3 regions of the Salipiger sp. ABN3_019 genome follow, and region 1 is predicted to be linked to each of the others. Evidence: riboswitches for the same ligand, from Rfam matches in the RefSeq annotation. Region 1 holds a riboswitch; each other region holds the start of a gene.

Region 1 (5,519 bases):
CATGCATGGCGGGCCCCAGGGTCTATGCGGTCTATTCGGCGGGCTGGCGGGCCGTCCCCAGCGCGGCCTCGATCACCTCGCGGCGGATGTCGTCATGTTCTGCGATGACCACCAGCTTGCCCTGCCGCGCCTCGCCCGGCTGCCACGGACGGTCAAACTGGTGGCGCACCCGCGCGCCCACCGCCTGCATCAGCAGCCGCATCGGCTTGCCTGCGACGGCAGCATAGCCCTTCACGCGCAAGATGTTGTGATCCCGCGCCAACCCCTCGATCGCGCCCACCAGCGCGGCGGGATCGGCCAGCTCAGGAAGGTCCACGACGATCAACTCAAAGTCGTCATGGTCGTGATCATGCGGCGTGTCGTGGTGACTGGGACGGGCTGCCATATCGTCCTCGGCCGCCGCCTCAAGACCGAGGATGACGCGCGGATCGACCACGCCTTCGGCCACCTCGATCACCGGGATCGGGCGCGGCGCTTCGGCGGCGATCACCTCCCGCGCCTTGGCGACGCCCTCCGGCCCGGCAAGGTCGGGCTTGGTCAGCAGCACGAGGTCGGCGCAGGCGATCTGATCCTCAAAGACCTCCGACAGCGGGGTCTCGTGGTCGAGGCTGTCGTCGGCAGCGCGCTGCGCATCGACCCGCGCCACATCGGGCGCGAACCGCCCCGCCGCCACCGCCTCGGCATCGGCCAGTGCGATCACCCCGTCGACGGTGATGCGCGAGCGGATGTCGGGCCAGTCGAAGGCCTTCAGCAAAGGTTTCGGCAGCGCCAGACCCGAGGTCTCGATCAGAATGTGGTCGGGGCGCGGCTCGAGCGCCATCAGCGCCTCGATGGTGGGAATGAAGTCATCGGCCACGGTGCAGCAGATGCAGCCGTTCGACAGCTCAAGGATATTCTCGGCCGGGCAGTCGGGGATGGCGCAGCCCTTGAGGATCTCACCATCGACGCCGACGTCACCGAACTCGTTGACCACCACGGCCAGCCGCCGCCCGCCGGGGTTCTGCATCAGCGCCGAGATCAGCGTGGTCTTGCCCGCGCCGAGAAAGCCGGTGATGACGGTGACAGGCAGTTTCGAAAGATCGCTCATGTGTCGGTCTCCTCAAGCGGATCGGGGAATTCGGCAGGCGGGATGCGCGCCACGCAGTTGCGTTTGAAATGGTCAGGCCGCTGCCGCCATGGGATCAGCCCGTCCGGCGCCGCGTGATAGGCGCGCGCGCCTTCAAGAAGCACCCCGGCCAGCGCGCTTTCGAGATTGCCGTAGACATAGGTCCATTTGCCGGCACCGCCGCGCAGCGCCGCGGTACAGCCCGCGTCGCAGTTCTGCAGGCATTCCACGGCGCGCAGACGCACGCCCTCGGGCGCACCCGCCGCCAGCAGCGCGTCGTAGAGCCGGCGCCCCGGGCGCAGCCCGTCGTTGTCGCCGGGCGTTTTGCTGTTTGCCTTAGGTCGGCATTTCACGCAGACCAACAGCTCGCTGTCGGCCTCGGTTCGTTCGGTCACTCTTAGCGTGTGCGCGCAGTTATTCATTCGCCTCGCCCTATCGGCAGTGCGCACGGAGGTATCGGCGGAATGAGTCCCGGCAAAAGGGTACACCCCGACACCGGCACACCCCGTCCGGTCTCATCAGTCAGGCTGGCAGGTCTCCCGGCTCACGGAATTCAAGGACATAAGCCCAGCGGACGCTCTGCCTTCCCAGCCTGTTGCGGCCAGTGGCAAGTTGAGCGCCCTTTTCCGTTCACGGTCGCGGGGGCGGCTGCTTTGGGCCTCTCACGAGGCCATCGCATTCCCTTTTCACCCGTTTACACGGGCACCAGCGTGATGCCAGATGCGCTCCAAAACCGACCCTTGTCAAGCGACGGAGCGTTGCAATGAGCGATGACCTCGACACACGCCACAACGAAAAGATGAAGCGCATCAAAGCCGCACGCACGCGGATGATGGCGACGAAAACCGAAGAAAAGGGCCTGATCATCGTCCATACCGGGGCGGGCAAGGGCAAATCTTCCTCGGGCTTCGGGATGATCATGCGCTGTATTGCGCATGGTATGCCCTGCGCCGTGGTGCAGTTCATCAAGGGCACTTGGGTGACCGGAGAAGCCGAGTTTCTGCGCAATCGCTTTGCGCAGGAGTGCCGCTTCTTCGTCTCGGGCGAGGGCTTTACCTGGGACACCCAAGATCGCCAGCGCGACATCGCCGCCGCCCGCAACGGCTGGGAGATCGCCAAGAAACAAATTCTCGACCCCGAGGTGCAATTCGTGCTGCTGGACGAGATCAACATCGCCCTGCGCTACGACTATCTCGACATCGACGAGGTTGTGGACTTTCTGCAGACCCACAAGCCGCCCATGACCCATGTCTGCCTGACCGGACGCAATGCCAAACCCGAGCTGATTGAGGCCGCCGATCTGGTCACCGAAATGAGCCTCCTCAAGCATCCGTTCAAAGAGGGCGTCAAGGCGCAGAAGGGCGTGGAATTCTGAGCTCTGGCGGTGCGTATGATGGCGCGCGCCGGCACCTGATCACACCCTGTCTGAGCGCTGTGCCCGCGTCTGGCCGACGGGCCGCAGACGTTTGCTTTGCCGCGCGACTCGCATCCGCGGGTGCGGCTCTGCTCTGCCGCAGAGCGCCGCCCGCCCGGCGATGCGCGGCGAAAGGCAGTTGCCAGAGCGGATCGTGAGCCGCTAAAGAACCTTCGTCGGTTTCCGAAAGGAATCAAAAGGGAATCCGCCACCGCGCCAAACGGTGAACCGGAACTGCCCCCGCAACTGTAGGCGGCGAGCACCAAGCGACACAGCCACTGTGGCCCAGAGCCATGGGAAGGCCGCTCGGTGCAACGACCCGCCAGTCAGGAGACCTGCCGACGCAACGCAACGCGGCCCGGACGGGGATGTCCGGGGAGGTGCCTATGAAATTCGTCTATCGGTGCCCAGGGGCACCGGCCATTGCCAGCTTGCGCGGGGGAAGCCAATCTTCCGTCGCCCCGCCAGCCGTGTGCGCGGCGTTCCCCTCCCTGTCTTCGGTCGGCCACCCTTCTGGAGACACTTCATGTATCGCGCACCCTTGATTGCGGCAGCCCTCGGGGTCGCCCTGCTGCCGCTGGCGGCAAATGCTCAAACATCCTATCCGCTGACGCTGGAAAACTGCGGCGTCGCGCTGACCATCGACGCCGCGCCCGAAAGCGCCGTGACGGTCGGCCAGGCCGCGACCGAGATACTCTACTCGCTGGGCCTCGGCGAGAAGGTGACCGGCACCTCGGTCTGGTTCACCAAGGTGCTGCCCGAGTTCGAAACGCTGAACGCCGGGATCGAGCGGCTGGCGGACAATGACCCGAGCTTCGAAAGCGTCGTCGCCAAGAAGCCCGGGCTCGTCGTCGAACAATACGAATGGCACATCGGCCCGCAGGGCATCGTCGCCACGCGCGAGCAGTTCCACGATCTTGGCATCCCGACCTACACGCTGCCCGCCGATTGCGTCGGCAAGGACAATTCGGTCGGTGTCGATGGCACGCGGCTCGAGCTCTACTCGATGAACAGCGTCTATCGGGGCATCACCGAGCTGTCGCAGATCTTTGACGTCGCAGAGAGCGGCAACGCGCTGGTCACTGATCTGAAGTCGCGCGAAGCGGCGGCCATCGAGAAAGCCGAAAGCCTCGATCTGCCAGAGGATGCGTCTGCGGTGTTCTGGTTCTCCTCGGCGGAGATGGACATCGACCCCTATGTCGCCGGTCAGGGCGGCGCGCCCGCCTATATGATGCAGGCGCTCGGGCTAGAGAACGTCGTCGACAGCAACGAGGAATGGCCCACCGTCAGCTGGGAAACCATCGCCCGTGCCAACCCGACGGTGATCGTCGCCGCCCGGATGGACCGCCGCCGCTTCCCCGCCGACGATATCGAGAAGAAGCTGGAGTTCCTGCGCACCGATCCCGTCGCGAGCCAGATGGATGCGGTGAAGAACGGTCGGATCGTGATCCTCGACGCGCATGGTATGGACCCTTCGATCCGCAATGTCGGCGCGCTTGAGACGCTGGCGGATGCGCTGAGCGGTTTCGACCTCGAATGACCGATCTGACGATGCCGGCGGGGGTCGCGCGGCCCCTGCTCCTGTGGGCACCTGCCGGCATCGCCGCTTTGGTGCTGGCGGTTGTCGCCGGGACCGTGCTGGGAGAGACGCCGCTGCCTTTGTCGATGGTGGCAGAGGTCTTTGCCAACCACCTATGGGGCGCAGGCCACGAGATTGATCCGATCGACGCCGGCATCATCTGGTCCTACCGGCTGCCGCGAAGTCTGGTTGCCGCGGGCTGCGGTGCGGGGCTGGCGCTGTCGGGCGTAATTCTGCAAGCGCTGGTGCGCAATGCGTTGGCCGATCCCTACCTGCTCGGGGTCTCGGCAGGGGCGGGAACCGGGGCGGTGGCCGTCACCATCCTTGGGCTCGGCGGTGGCGCGATCGGCATGTCGGCGGGCGCCTTTGCCGGGGCATCGCTGTCCTTCGTTCTGGTTGTCGTGCTGGCCCGGGCGGCGGGGGGCGGCTCGGCGCAGCTGGTGCTGGCCGGGATTGCCGGATCGCAGCTGTTCAATGCGCTGACGTCTTTTCTGATCACCAAGTCGGCCAATGCCGAACAGGCGCGCGGGATCATGTACTGGCTGCTCGGTAACCTGTCGGGGGTGCGCTGGCCGGATGTCTGGCTGGCGCTGCCCGCCGCCGGGCTGGGCCTTGCCGCCTGCGTCTGGTTTGCCCGCGCCTTGGACGCCTTTGCCTTTGGCGCCGCCGCCGCCGCTGCGCTTGGCGTGCCGGTGCGCCGCGTGCAGATTGTGCTGATCGGGGCGACCACGCTGATGACCGCCATCATGGTCAGCCTCGTCGGATCCATCGGCTTTGTCGGGCTGGTCATCCCGCATGCTATGCGCTTCATCGTCGGTCCGCGTCACCACCGGTTGATCCCGGCCTCGGCGCTTGCGGGTGCGGTGTTTCTCATCGCGGCGGATGTCGTCTCGCGCGTGCTCATTGCCGGGCAGGTGGTGCCGATCGGCGTGGTCACCGCCCTTGTCGGCGCGCCGGGCTTTGCCCTCATCCTGATCCGAAACCGGAGGCGGGCATGAGGTTGCATGCACAGGGGCTGGGCTGGAGTGCCCGCGGAAGACCCATCGTCGACGGGGTGACGATTGATATCGCGCCGGGCGAGACCTTTGGTCTCATCGGCCCCAATGGCTCGGGCAAATCCACGCTGCTGCGGCTGCTTGCCGGGCTCGCACCAAGGCCGCGCGGCACGGTCGCCCTCGATCAGCGCCCGCTGGCGGATTCTGACGCGGCGCGAGATCGCCCGGAGCATCGCCTTCGTCGAGCAATTCGCCGACACGTCCGAGGCGCTCTGCGTGCGGGATGTGGTGGAGCTGGGCCGCACGCCGTGGCTGTCGGCGCTGTCGCCCTTCGGCGCGCAGGACCGCCAGATCGTCACCGAGGCGCTGCGCGGCGTCGCCATGGAGCAGATGGCAAAGCGCAGTTGGTCCACGCTTTCGGGCGGC
Region 2 (5,519 bases), on a different contig from region 1:
CGCCTGCAGGTTGCGGTTGTACAGCCCGTGCTCCATCACGTCGGCCTTCAGCTGCTCCCAGTCGGCGCGCGAGGGCAGGGCGATGCCGTCGAACAGTTTGGCGACGGTCTCGCTCTGCGGCAGCCAGTCGCGGGTCACATATTTCTCGAAGAAGCTGCCGTTGGCGTATTTCGACTTCTCGAAACCCTTGAAGGTCATGCCCTTTTCCCGCGCCATGGCGCAGGAGGCGCGCAGCGCGTGATAGGCCACGGCGGCGAAATAGACCGAGGTGAACTCGACCCCCTCGTCCGAGCCGTAGTGCACATGCTCGCGGGCGAGGTAACCATGCAGGTTCATCTGGCCAAGGCCAATCGCGCGGCTCTCGTCGTTGCCGCGGCGGATCGAGGGCACGCTGTCGATCGCAGACATTTCCGACACGGCGGTCAGCGCGCGGATCGCGGTCTCGATCGAGGTGCCGAAGTTGGGGCCGTCCATCGTCTTGGCGATGTTCATCGAGCCGAGGTTGCACGAGATGTCGGTGCCCAGCTTCGAGTAGCTCAGGTCGTCGTTGAACTCCGACGCCTCGGCCACCTGCAGGATTTCCGAGCAGAGGTTCGACATGGTGATGCGCCCGTCCACCGGGTTCATCTCGTTCACCGTGTCCTCGAACATGATGTAGGGATATCCGCTCTCGAACTGGATCTCGGCCAGCGTCTGGAAGAAGGCGCGGGCGTTGATCTTGGTCTTGCGGATGCGCTTGTCCTCGACCATCTCCTCGTATTTCTCGGTGACCGAGATTTCCGAGAAGGGCACGCCATAGACCTTCTGCACGTCATGCGGCGAGAAGAGGTACATCGGCTCGTTGCGCTTGGCGAGCTCGAAGGTCACATCGGGGATCACCACGCCAAGGCTGAGGGTCTTGATGCGGATCTTCTCGTCGGCGTTTTCACGCTTGGTGTCGAGGAACTTCAGGATATCGGGGTGGTGCGCGTTCAGATAGACCGCGCCCGCGCCCTGACGGGCCCCAAGCTGGTTGGCGTAGGAGAAGCTGTCTTCGAGCAGCTTCATCACCGGGATGACGCCCGAGGATTGGTTCTCGATGCCTTTGATCGGCGCGCCGGCCTCGCGGATGTTTGTCAGCATCAGGGCGACGCCGCCGCCACGCTTCGACAGCTGCAGCGACGAGTTGATGGCGCGGCCGATGCTTTCCATGTTGTCTTCGATGCGCAGCAGGAAGCACGAGATCAGCTCACCCCGGCTCTTCTTGCCCGCGTTGAGGAAGGTCGGCGTGGCGGGCTGGAAGCGGCCCGACAGGATCTCTTCCATGAAGGACATCGCCAGCCCTTCGTCGCCGCGCGCCAGCGCCAGCGCCACCATCACCACACGGTCCTCGTAACGTTCGAGGAAGCGTTTCCCGTCGCGGGTCTTCAGCGTGTAGGAGGTGTAGTATTTGAACGCGCCGAGGAAGGTCGGGAAGCGGAACTTCTTGGCAAAGGCCGCGTCCCAGATCTTCTGCAGGAAGCTCTGCTCATACTGCGCGAGCACCTCGGCCTCGTAATAGCCCTCGTCGACGAGATAGCCCAGTTTCTCGGTCAGCGAGTGAAAGAACACCGTGTTCTGGTTCACGTGCTGCAGGAAATACTGCCGCGCGGCCATGCGGTCCGCCTCAAAGCGGATGTTGCCGGCCTCGTCATAGAGGTTCAGCATCGCGTTGAGCGCGTGGTAATCCAGCGTCTCGTTCAGGCGGTCAAGCATGGGGTCCCCCAGAAAGCGTCGAGCCCGTCGTTGACGCGGGCGAAATCCTTGGTCGTTCCCGCCAGCTCGAAGGAATAGAGCAGGGGGACATTGCATTTTTGCGCGATGACGCGGCCCGCAAGGGCGAAGGTCTCGCCGAAGTTGCGGTTGCCGCCAGCGATCACGCCGCGCAGCAGCGCGCGGCGGGACGGGTCATTGAGAAAGCGGATCACCTGTTTCGGCACCGCGCCCCGGCCCTCGCCATCGGCGTAGGTCGGGCAGATCAGCACGAAGGGGTCGGCGGTCTCGGGCGTCATCTCTTTCGGCGACACCGGGATGCGCAGCGCCGCCCGGCCAAGGCCAGAGATGAAGCGCGCGGTGTTGCCGCTGGCAGAAGAAAAATAGACGAGCCCGGACATGGCCGATCCCCTCGAATGATCAGGAGGCGATGCGTGCGATCAGGTCGGGGCGGAAGCCCGACCAGTGGTCCTCGCCCGAGGTGACCACGGGCGCCTGGCGATAGCCCATCTCGGTGACGCGGGCCATGGCGTCGGCGTCCTCGGTCAGGTCGATCACGTTGTAATCGATGCCCTTGGCGTCCAGCGCGCGGGTGGTTGCGGTGCACTGCACGCAGGCCGGTTTCGAGTAGACGGTGATCATGCTCTTGCGTCCTAAGCTGTGAAGGGGAGGGCGCACCGCCGGACAGGACTTTTGCCTGCCGCCGTTTGATCACGCCCCGAACCCTCCGTTCGTGGTAAATTCTATCCGGCTTCCGGCAGGTCTCCTGGCTTTGCGGGTCGTGGTTCCGGCCGCGCCTTCCCGGGATATCCCAGTGGCTCTCAGGGCCTTCACTCGCCGCTTACAGTTGCGAGGGCAGCACCGGAATCAGACCGGTTTCCCTCTTAGCGCCGCGCCGGGCCGTCACCCGACTCGATGAACCGAAAGCAACTACATGTAGATCAGTTCACCAATAGGCCGTCAACATACAGTTAGCGGTGGGCGGATCGGAAATCGCAAGATGATGTGGAATGAGGCAGATGAGACACGCGGCGCAGGTGGTGCCTCGGAATGCCTGCGGTCCAGAGACCACATCCGCCACCGCAGCGCCAGACGCCGCAATCCGAGCCCGCCCTTGCATCATTGAGGGGTGGACTGCTGCGACCAACGCAGATCGCTGAAACTGGAGCGGATTTGCCGCGTTCTCGCTGCCATGCGCACAGAGCAGGGCAGGCTTGCAGCTTTTGCGATTGTGAGCAATTGGAACAGTTAGTACATTCTGCTCACAGACGCGGAAACGCGTTACGGGATTTCCCGGGGCTTACTCCTCCTCCCTCAAGCCCCGGAAATCGGCGGCGACCCTTCTCCTCCTCCCTTGGGTCGCCGCCTCCCCCCGTATCTTCCCAAAACGCTATCTTCCCTAAGGTTCCGAACCTCTGCATGGTCGATCCCGCGTGGGTGGCACTGCGCCGATCCTTCCGCGCAGTCGCCGCCGGGCCTCATGGTCCGCGCATCCCGTGCCATAGGAGTTTCGCATGCCCCATATCGTTCTCGTCGCGACCGGAGGCACCATCGCCTCTTTTGCCCAGACCGAAGGGGGCCCCGTGACCGCCGGGCTCACCGGCGACGCGCTGCTGAAAAACCTGCATGCGCCCTTGCCGGGCATCGACGTTACCGTCGACAACCTTCCCGCGGCGGGCAGCAACGCGCTGACACTCGAGACGGTCCATAGTATCTGCCGCCATATCGACGCGCGGCTTGCCGAGCCGGGTGTCGATGGGGTGGTCGTCACCCATGGCACCGACACGATGGAAGAAAGCGCCTTCCTCGCCCGCCTGCTGGTCAAATCCGACAAGCCTGTGGTCTTCACCGGGGCGCAGCGCCACGCGGGCCAGCCCGACACCGACGGGCCGCGCAACATGCGCGACGCGCTGCTCACCGCCGCCACGCCCGACCTGACCGGCGTTGGCGCGGTGATCGTCTTCGAGGGCGACATCCACGGCGCGCGCTACGTCAGCAAGGTGCACAGCTCGCGCGTCGACACATTCCGCTCGAACGGCCACGGCAAGCTGGGCGAGATCGACGAGGGCGAGGTGCATCTCTACTCCCGCCCGGCACGCCCGCGGTTTGTCATCGACACGCCCGCGCTTGATCCTGATGTCGAGCTGGTGGCGCTGGGGCTCGGCAGCACGCCGCGCTATCTGCAGTGGGCCGGGGCCAATGGCGCCAGCGGCGCGGTGATCGAGGCCTTTGGCCGCGGCAATGCGCCCAAGGGCTTTGCGGATGCCACGCGCGATCTGGTGGCGGCGGGCATCCCGGTGATCCTCGCCTCGCGCTGCCCCGAGGGACGCACCCGCGCCATCTATGGCTCCGACAGCGGCGGCGTCACAATGGTGGAGGCGGGCGCACTGCTCGCCGGGGACCTAAGCGCTGCCAAGGCCCGTCTGCTGCTCGCTGCGCTGCTGCCGACCCTGCCCACAGGTGCCGGGCGTATGGCGGCGATCGCCGAGGCCATCGCCAAGGTCTGACAGACCTTCCCGCGCGATTTTCCGCGCGGACACGGGCATTTCCGCGGCGGATGCCTATCTCTAGCGAAGGCAAGACACAGCAGGACCCCGCAGATGAGCAGTTTCCCCGATCGGATCGGCCCGATCCTCTATTTCCGTGCCGCTAAGGCAGATGCGCTGCGCGTCGCCGCGCTTGTGGTGCGCCCCGAGGGCGAGACGCCCGGCGAGATGCTGGCGGGCGGCATGGGTGTCGCCCCGCTGCCTCTGGCCGCCTGCGAGGGCCGCCAGCTTTGGCGCTATGATCTGACGCTGCCACAGGACGCGCCGCACTACAGTTTCGAGGGCTCCGAGCGCTGGGTGCAGGCCGATCTCTCCGGTGATCTGCGCATCGCGTTCGTCTCCTGCAACGGCGAAGAGCATGGCGACCTTGGCCGCGACGCCGAAGAGCGCAACGCCATGTGGCAGCGCCTGCTTGGCCAGCACCGGGACAGCGCCTTTGGCCTTATGCTCATGGGCGGCGACCAAATCTATGCCGACGAGGCGACCCATGGCCATCCGCTCAGCGACGACTGGCCGGACGAAATTCCCGAAACCCCCACGCCCGCGCAGCTTGCCGATCTCGAACGCCACCTGCGCGCCCGCTTCTACGAGCGCTACCTCAGCACCTTCTCGGCCCCCGGATTTTCCGAGGTCTCCGCCGAAGTGCCCGCGCTTTGCGTCTGGGACGATCATGACATCTGCGACGGCTGGGGCTCGCTGCACCGCGACGCCACCCGCTCGGCGGTGGGGCAGCTGCTGTTCCGCGTCGCGCGCGAGACCTATCTTTTGTTCCAGCATGCGGCGCGCGAAGAGGATGTGCCGCAGCTTTTCCTCGACCCTGAGGGGCGCAGCCTGTCATGGCGGCACGAGCTGCCCGGCCTGACGCTCTTTGGCCCTGATCTACGATCCGAGCGGGAGCGCCGGCAAGTCATGGGCGCGCCGGGCTGGCAGGGCGTCACCCAGACCGAAGGCGGCCCGCATACGTTCCTCGTCTCCTCCGTGCCGCTGCTCGGCCCGCGCCTGTCGCTGATCGAGGGGCTGATGATGGCGATCCCGAAGATGCAGAAATACGAGGATGATCTGCGCGACCAATGGCAGAGCCGCGCGCATCGCGACGAATGGCGGCGGATGCTGAGCGAAGTGCTGCGGATGCGCCGCGCCGGGCCGGTCACCGTGCTGTCGGGCGAGATCCACCTCGCCACCCGCGCCGAGATGGGCGCGGGCGAGCATCTCATCCACCAGCTGGTCGCTTCGGGCATTTCG
Region 3 (5,519 bases), on a different contig from region 1:
AAGCGCGGCGCTGGCCGAGACGCCCAAAAGGCCCGGCTCAGCGAGCGGGTTGCGCAGATAGCCCTGCAGCGCCGCCCCCGCCAGCCCCAGCGAGCCGCCGATCATCAGCGCCAGCAGCATGCGCGGCAGGCGAATCTCGCGCATCACCATGGGCAGCGGGCCGTCGCCGCCCGCGATCAGCGCGTGCAGGCTCTGGGGCAGGGTCGCATCGGCGGGGCCAAGCGACAGCGAGAGAGCCGCCAGCGCCAGCACCAGCGGCAGGAGAAGCGCGAGGGCGCGGGTCATTTGATCTCCTTGCGGAAGTCGGTGAGGTCGGCGATGGCCTGCAGCACGTGTGGGGTGCCGCAGATCCAGTCGCTGCCGGTCATCTGATGTCCGGCGCGCGCCTCGCGGATCTGGCGCAGCACCGGATGCGCGAGGATTTCCTCGGACCGCGATGCGCCGGGGTAGGGGCGCGCGGTGATCAGCGCCTCGGGATCGGCCATGGCCAGAGCTTCGAGCGGCAGATGACCGCCGCCGCCCGGACCGGCGATATTGTCGAAGCCCGCGGCCAGAAGGATTTCCCCGGCCAGCGTGTTGTCGCCCGTGGTGTAGCCATTGGCGTAGTAGAGCGCGGCGGTGGGCTGGCGTGCGATCTCTGCGCGCAGCGCGGCGAGCTGCGTTTGAAACTCAGCGATGAGCGCCTCGGCGCGTGCCTCGCGCCCCAGTGCCTCCCCGACAGCGCGAATGCGGTCCGGCACATCATCGAGCGAATAGGCGGGCGGCAGGGTCAGCACCTCGGTGCCGAGGCGCTGCAGCATTTGCACCGCCGCCTGCGCGGTGAAACTGCCCGAGATCACCAGATCGGGGCGCAGCAGCCAGACCTCCTCGGCCTGCCCGTGGTTCGCCGGATAGGCCCGAGCCTCTTCGGCCATGGCCGAGCTGTGCGGGTCGCTTGCCAGATCGGAGACAGAGACCAACTGACCCGGCGCGGCCAGCAGCATCGCCAGTTGGTCGGTGCAAAGGTTCATGGAGACGACGCGCGCCGGTGCCTCGCCCGCCGCGCCCGCGAGCGGAGCGGTGGCCAGGGCAAGGCAGAGCAGCGCGCGCCGCAGCATCAGAAGCTGCCCCGGACGCCGAAATAAGCGGCGCGGTCCGAGGTGCCATAGCCTGTCACGGTCTGATAGTCCTCGTCGAAGAGGTTCTCGACCCGCAGGTAAAGCTCGGCATTGCCGCTCAGCGCGTAGCGGAAATTCACATCGGCGACGGTGTAGTCGGGCAGGGAGTTGTTGGTGTCCTCCACCCCGGCGACGTGCCGCACGCGGAAGGCGCCGCTGAAGTCATCGGTGAACGCCGCATCAAGCGTCAGCGCAAGATCATGCAGCGGCACGCGGGTGAGACGGTCGCCGGTCTCGGCGTCTTCGGTGTCGGTCCATGTGTAGGCTGCCGCCAGCCCAAGCCTGTCGGTGATCTGCGTTTCCCCGGACAGCTCGACACCCTGCATCCAGCTTGTCCCTTCGACCTGCGAGTACGCCCAAGTGTCGTAGTTGTACTCGATGAGGTCGGTGATCTCGGTGCGGAAGAGTGTCGCCGTGATCTTGCCGCCGTCAAAGCGCTTCTCGGCGCCAAGCTCGTAGCTGAGCGAGGTCTCGGGCTCGAGATCGGGATTGCCGGCATAGGCGTTGTAGCGCTCGTAGAGCGAAGGCGCGCGGAAGCCGGTGCCGACGCTGGCGCGCAGGGTGACATCATCGCTGGGCAGATAGGCCAGCGAGACGCGGCCGGTGGTCTTGCCGCCGAAATCCGAGTGATCGTCGTGGCGCAGGGCGGTCACCAGTTCGATCTGGTCCGACAGGTGCCAATTTGCCTGGGCCCAGATGCCATAGGTGTCCTGATCGCCCTCGTCGCCGTCATTCTCATACTGCTCGCGGGTGGCATCGGCGCCAAAGGTCAGCGTGGTGGCCGAAAGCTCTGCCTGTCCCTGATAGCCGAGGGTCCAGCGCTGGCCATAGAACGGGTAGTCGTAGCCGTTGCTCGACGTCGAACGGTCGTTCTCGAAATACTGGAGCGAGAGTTCGTGGCTCAGCGCGCCCGCGTCGATGCGGGCAAAGCCGCGCAGACCGTATTGCTCGCTCTTGGAGACCTCGTCATGGGTGCCATCGGCAAGGACAGGGTAGCTTTCGTCGTATTCGGTTTCGGTCTTCTGCCAGAAGCCGGATGCGCCCAGACTGACCGTATCGGTCAGCGCGTAATCGCCCGAGAAGCTGAGCCGTGTGGACTCGTGGCCGTCTGCCTCGTCATTGCCATCGTCCTCGTCGGCGGCAGAGAAGCCATCGGTCTCGACCCGGCTCAGGGTGGTGGCAAAGCTGCCGCGCTCGCCCAGATAGCCGAGGTTATAGCTCAGCTTGCGGGTGTTGTAGCTGCCGTATTCGGCGGCGACGTTCTGGCTGAGGCCGGGCTCCGTCGGGCGCGCTGTGGTGATGTTGATCACACCGGCGATGGCCTCGGACCCGTAGAGCGCCGACTGCGAGCCTTTCAGCACCTCGATCCGGCTGACGTCTGCGGTGGTCAGCGCGCCGAAGTCGTATTCGATCTGCGTGCCCGACGGATCGTTGACGTTGATCCCGTCGATGTAGACGCCGATGTACTGGCCGCTGGCACCGCGGATGCGCAGGGTGGTGTTGGTGCCGATGCCGCCGTTGGTGGTCACGCTGATGCCCGGAAGGCTGGCAAGATAGTCGGCGACACGAGTCTCGCCGGTCTTTTCCAGATCTTCCTTGGTCACAACCTCAACCGTCGCGCCGCTGCGCTCGATCTCGGTGCTCTCGCCGCGGTTGGCGCTGAGGGTGATGGTGCCGAGGTCATAGCCCTCCTGCGCGTAGGCCGCGCCGGACAGGCTGGCTGCCGCTAGGGCAGTTGCGGCGCGCAGGCCGAACAAAATGGGTCGCTTCATTGTCCCTTCTTCCTTTTTATGTGTCGTAAGAAGGGACTTCTCCTTCCGCAGACGGTTAGCGTCATGCCACCTCTACGGAAGGTCCGTCGCCCGCAGCGCTCCCCGCGCCGGGACTGGGTGATCGGCTTCGGCAGGTCTCCTGACTCGCGGGTCACAGCTTCGCCGGGTCTTCCCGCCCCCGAAGGGAGCAGTGACATGGTCCGGCATCGCTCTCCGCTTACAGTTGCGGGGGCAGTTGCGGAGTTGGGCCAAGGCCCGCACCGCATTCCCTATTCACCGAGCGGCAGGCCGCCCGGAACCGAAGCAGGCACCGAATAGCGGCTAGTTCGCCGTCGCGCAACAATCACAAACGGTCAGAGGGCGCGAAGGGGGCGGCTTGGTGTCGCGCCTCTGGGGAGCATCAGCTTAGCTGCGCAGCCCGTCCACAACCGGCTGTCGCAGCACCATCGCGGCGGGCAGCAGCGACAGCAGCATGGTCACCGACACAAAGCCAGCAAGGAAATGCAGCTCGCCCCATCCCAGCGGGGCAGAGATGGCGATATCGGTGCGGGCGGTGACCACGCGCGACAAAAGCTCGGCCGCGCCCCAGCCGACCCCGAGCCCCAGCACCGCACCGCTCAGCAGCAGCGCCGCGCTGAACGCCCAGACCGTGGCAAAGACAAAGCGGCGCGGTGCACCAAGCGCGCGCAACAAGGCAATCTGGCGGCGGAACAGGCGGGTGAGGATGAAGAGGCCCAGCAGGACCGAGGCGGCGACCAGAACCTGTGTGACCAAGGCCATCAGCGACATCGCCTGCCGCACGTCGCCCATCACCCGGTAGAGGCCAGACAGCACCGCGCCGGGAAAGAAGGCCATGGTCTCGCCATCGCGGGTGAACTCCGAGCGCAGGGCATAATTGGCCCAAAGCTCGTCGGAGCGGATCACCACAGCAGGCGTGCCGGGGAAATATTCGGGATCGAAGGGCGGGCCGATCTGGGTGTCGCGATCCGGCGAATGACCATTCGCAAGACCATGGATTTCCCAGACGTATTCGACCGGGATGAGGATCGCCCGGTCCCATGGCGTGCCCGTGGGGGCCATGCGCCCGGTGACGGTGATGCCGCCGCCATGACCGTGCTCATCGCCATGCGCCTCGGTATCGGCGGCGTCGCCAACCCCATGCGCCGGAGTGAACTGCGCGCCGATCTCCAGCGGCACCAGCGCGCCGATCACCGCTTCTGCGTGATCCTGCCAGAGACTGCCCTCGATACGATCATCGCTCAGGTGGCGCAGGAATTCGGCGGTGGTGCCCACCACGGGGGCGTTGCCATAGCTGTCGCCGAAGGCCAGCGGCGCGGCGATGGCCACATGCTCGTGGGTCTCGATCTCGGCATAGGTGGCGCCCGAGATCAGCGCCATATCCGAAGGCTGCAGGAACACCGAGGCGAACAGCGCGGTCAGCTCGCTGCCCGGCGCGGCGACGATGAGGTCGAACTTGTCGGCGGCCCGCGCGGTGCCGTGACGCAGCCCGCGCTCCTGCGCGAGCAGCCCGACGCCCATGCCAACCGAAATGGCGATCAGCAGAACGAAAAGCGCGGCGCTGGTCCGGAACCGGCTGAGGAACCCGCGCAGCAGCGGCCAAGGTGCGTAGCCGCGCAGTACCAAAAGGCCAGTGAGCAGCGCAGGCGCCAGCAGCAGGATCAGCAGGCCGATGTCCTGCGCCAGCACCGGCAGGCTGTCCCAGAGCATCCTCATGCCGCCACCTCGTCCTGTGCGAGACGTCCGTCTGCGATGGTCAGCACCCGGTCCATCCGCGCCAGCAGCGCCGCATCGTGGCTGACGGCGATCAGCGTGGTGCCCTGCGTTCGGACCAGCCCAACCAGATCGTCGATCAGCCGGTCGGCATTGGGCCGGTCGAGGCTGGCAGTGGGCTCGTCGGCCAGCAGGACCGGCGCTTCGGCGGCCATGGCGCGGGCGATGGCGACGCGCTGGCGCTCACCCCCCGAGAAGCTGGTGACACGCCGGTCGGTGTCGGAAAGCCCGAGCGCGGCGAGGCGCTGGGCGGCGCGCTGGCGCAGGGCGGCACGCTCGGCGCGCGGGCGGAAGAGGGCGGTGAGTGCGGCATTGTCCAGAGCGCCAAGCTCCTCGAACAGCAGGAAGTCCTGAAAGATCATGCCGATGTTCCCGGCGCGAAAGCGCGCGCGGCGCTCGGGGCTCTGCGCAAGCAGGTCGGTCTCGCCCCAGCGCACGGAGCCGGTGGCGCGCTCGAGCAGCCCGGCGATGGCGTAAAGCAGCGTGGATTTGCCAGCGCCAGAGGCGCCGCGGATGCCGATCAGCGTGCCCGCCGGGGCGGAGAGGCTGGGCACATCCAGCAGAACACGGTCGCGGGGGCTGCGCACGGTCAGCCCGGAGATCTCGAGAGGGAGGGACATGGCAGCTCAGCCGTAGCTGGCGTCGGTGAGGCGCATCATGCTGAGAAAGCCGGTCTCTGGGTCTTTGTAAGCCCCGAGCTCCAGCACGCCGCTGGTGACGATTTTCACGTTGAAGGGCGTCACATCCACGATGCGCTTGGTGTAGACCGCGACGATGTCATTGGGCCATTCGGCCTCGG

What was found. Region 1 has a riboswitch for cobalamin ahead of ACXAD2_RS04770 (ABC transporter substrate-binding protein). Riboswitches for the same ligand answer to the same signal wherever they lie in the genome.
Region 2: it holds a riboswitch for cobalamin, as region 1 does, so the genes downstream of both, nrdH (glutaredoxin-like protein NrdH) here and ACXAD2_RS04770 (ABC transporter substrate-binding protein) in region 1, are expected to answer to the same signal.
Region 3: it holds a riboswitch for cobalamin, as region 1 does, so the genes downstream of both, ACXAD2_RS26840 (TonB-dependent receptor plug domain-containing protein) here and ACXAD2_RS04770 (ABC transporter substrate-binding protein) in region 1, are expected to answer to the same signal.

What each region holds. Positions count from the first base shown of each region.
Region 1 is NZ_JBSWTP010000004.1:177,137-182,655, forward strand. Features, by position in the region: gene cobN (cobaltochelatase subunit CobN) at 1-7, opposite strand, end outside; gene cobW (cobalamin biosynthesis protein CobW) at 32-1,087, opposite strand; gene ACXAD2_RS04760 (DUF1636 family protein) at 1,084-1,527, opposite strand; cobalamin riboswitch at 1,618-1,830, opposite strand; gene cobO (cob(I)yrinic acid a,c-diamide adenosyltransferase) at 1,869-2,480, shown strand; cobalamin riboswitch at 2,681-2,876, shown strand; gene ACXAD2_RS04770 (ABC transporter substrate-binding protein) at 3,046-4,059, shown strand; gene ACXAD2_RS04775 (FecCD family ABC transporter permease) at 4,056-5,096, shown strand; partial or broken gene ACXAD2_RS04780 (ABC transporter ATP-binding protein) at 5,093-5,519, shown strand, end outside.
Region 2 is NZ_JBSWTP010000010.1:780,172-785,690, reverse strand. Features, by position in the region: gene nrdE (class 1b ribonucleoside-diphosphate reductase subunit alpha) at 1-1,734, opposite strand, end outside; gene nrdI (class Ib ribonucleoside-diphosphate reductase assembly flavoprotein NrdI) at 1,719-2,132, opposite strand; gene nrdH (glutaredoxin-like protein NrdH) at 2,152-2,373, opposite strand; cobalamin riboswitch at 2,471-2,671, opposite strand; gene ACXAD2_RS25665 (asparaginase) at 3,246-4,238, shown strand; gene ACXAD2_RS25660 (alkaline phosphatase D family protein) at 4,332-5,519, shown strand, end outside.
Region 3 is NZ_JBSWTP010000010.1:1,024,869-1,030,387, reverse strand. Features, by position in the region: gene ACXAD2_RS26850 (FecCD family ABC transporter permease) at 1-285, opposite strand, end outside; gene ACXAD2_RS26845 (ABC transporter substrate-binding protein) at 282-1,097, opposite strand; gene ACXAD2_RS26840 (TonB-dependent receptor plug domain-containing protein) at 1,097-2,929, opposite strand; cobalamin riboswitch at 3,042-3,247, opposite strand; gene ACXAD2_RS26835 (ABC transporter permease) at 3,335-4,663, opposite strand; gene ACXAD2_RS26830 (ABC transporter ATP-binding protein) at 4,660-5,340, opposite strand; gene ACXAD2_RS26825 (hypothetical protein) at 5,347-5,519, opposite strand, start outside.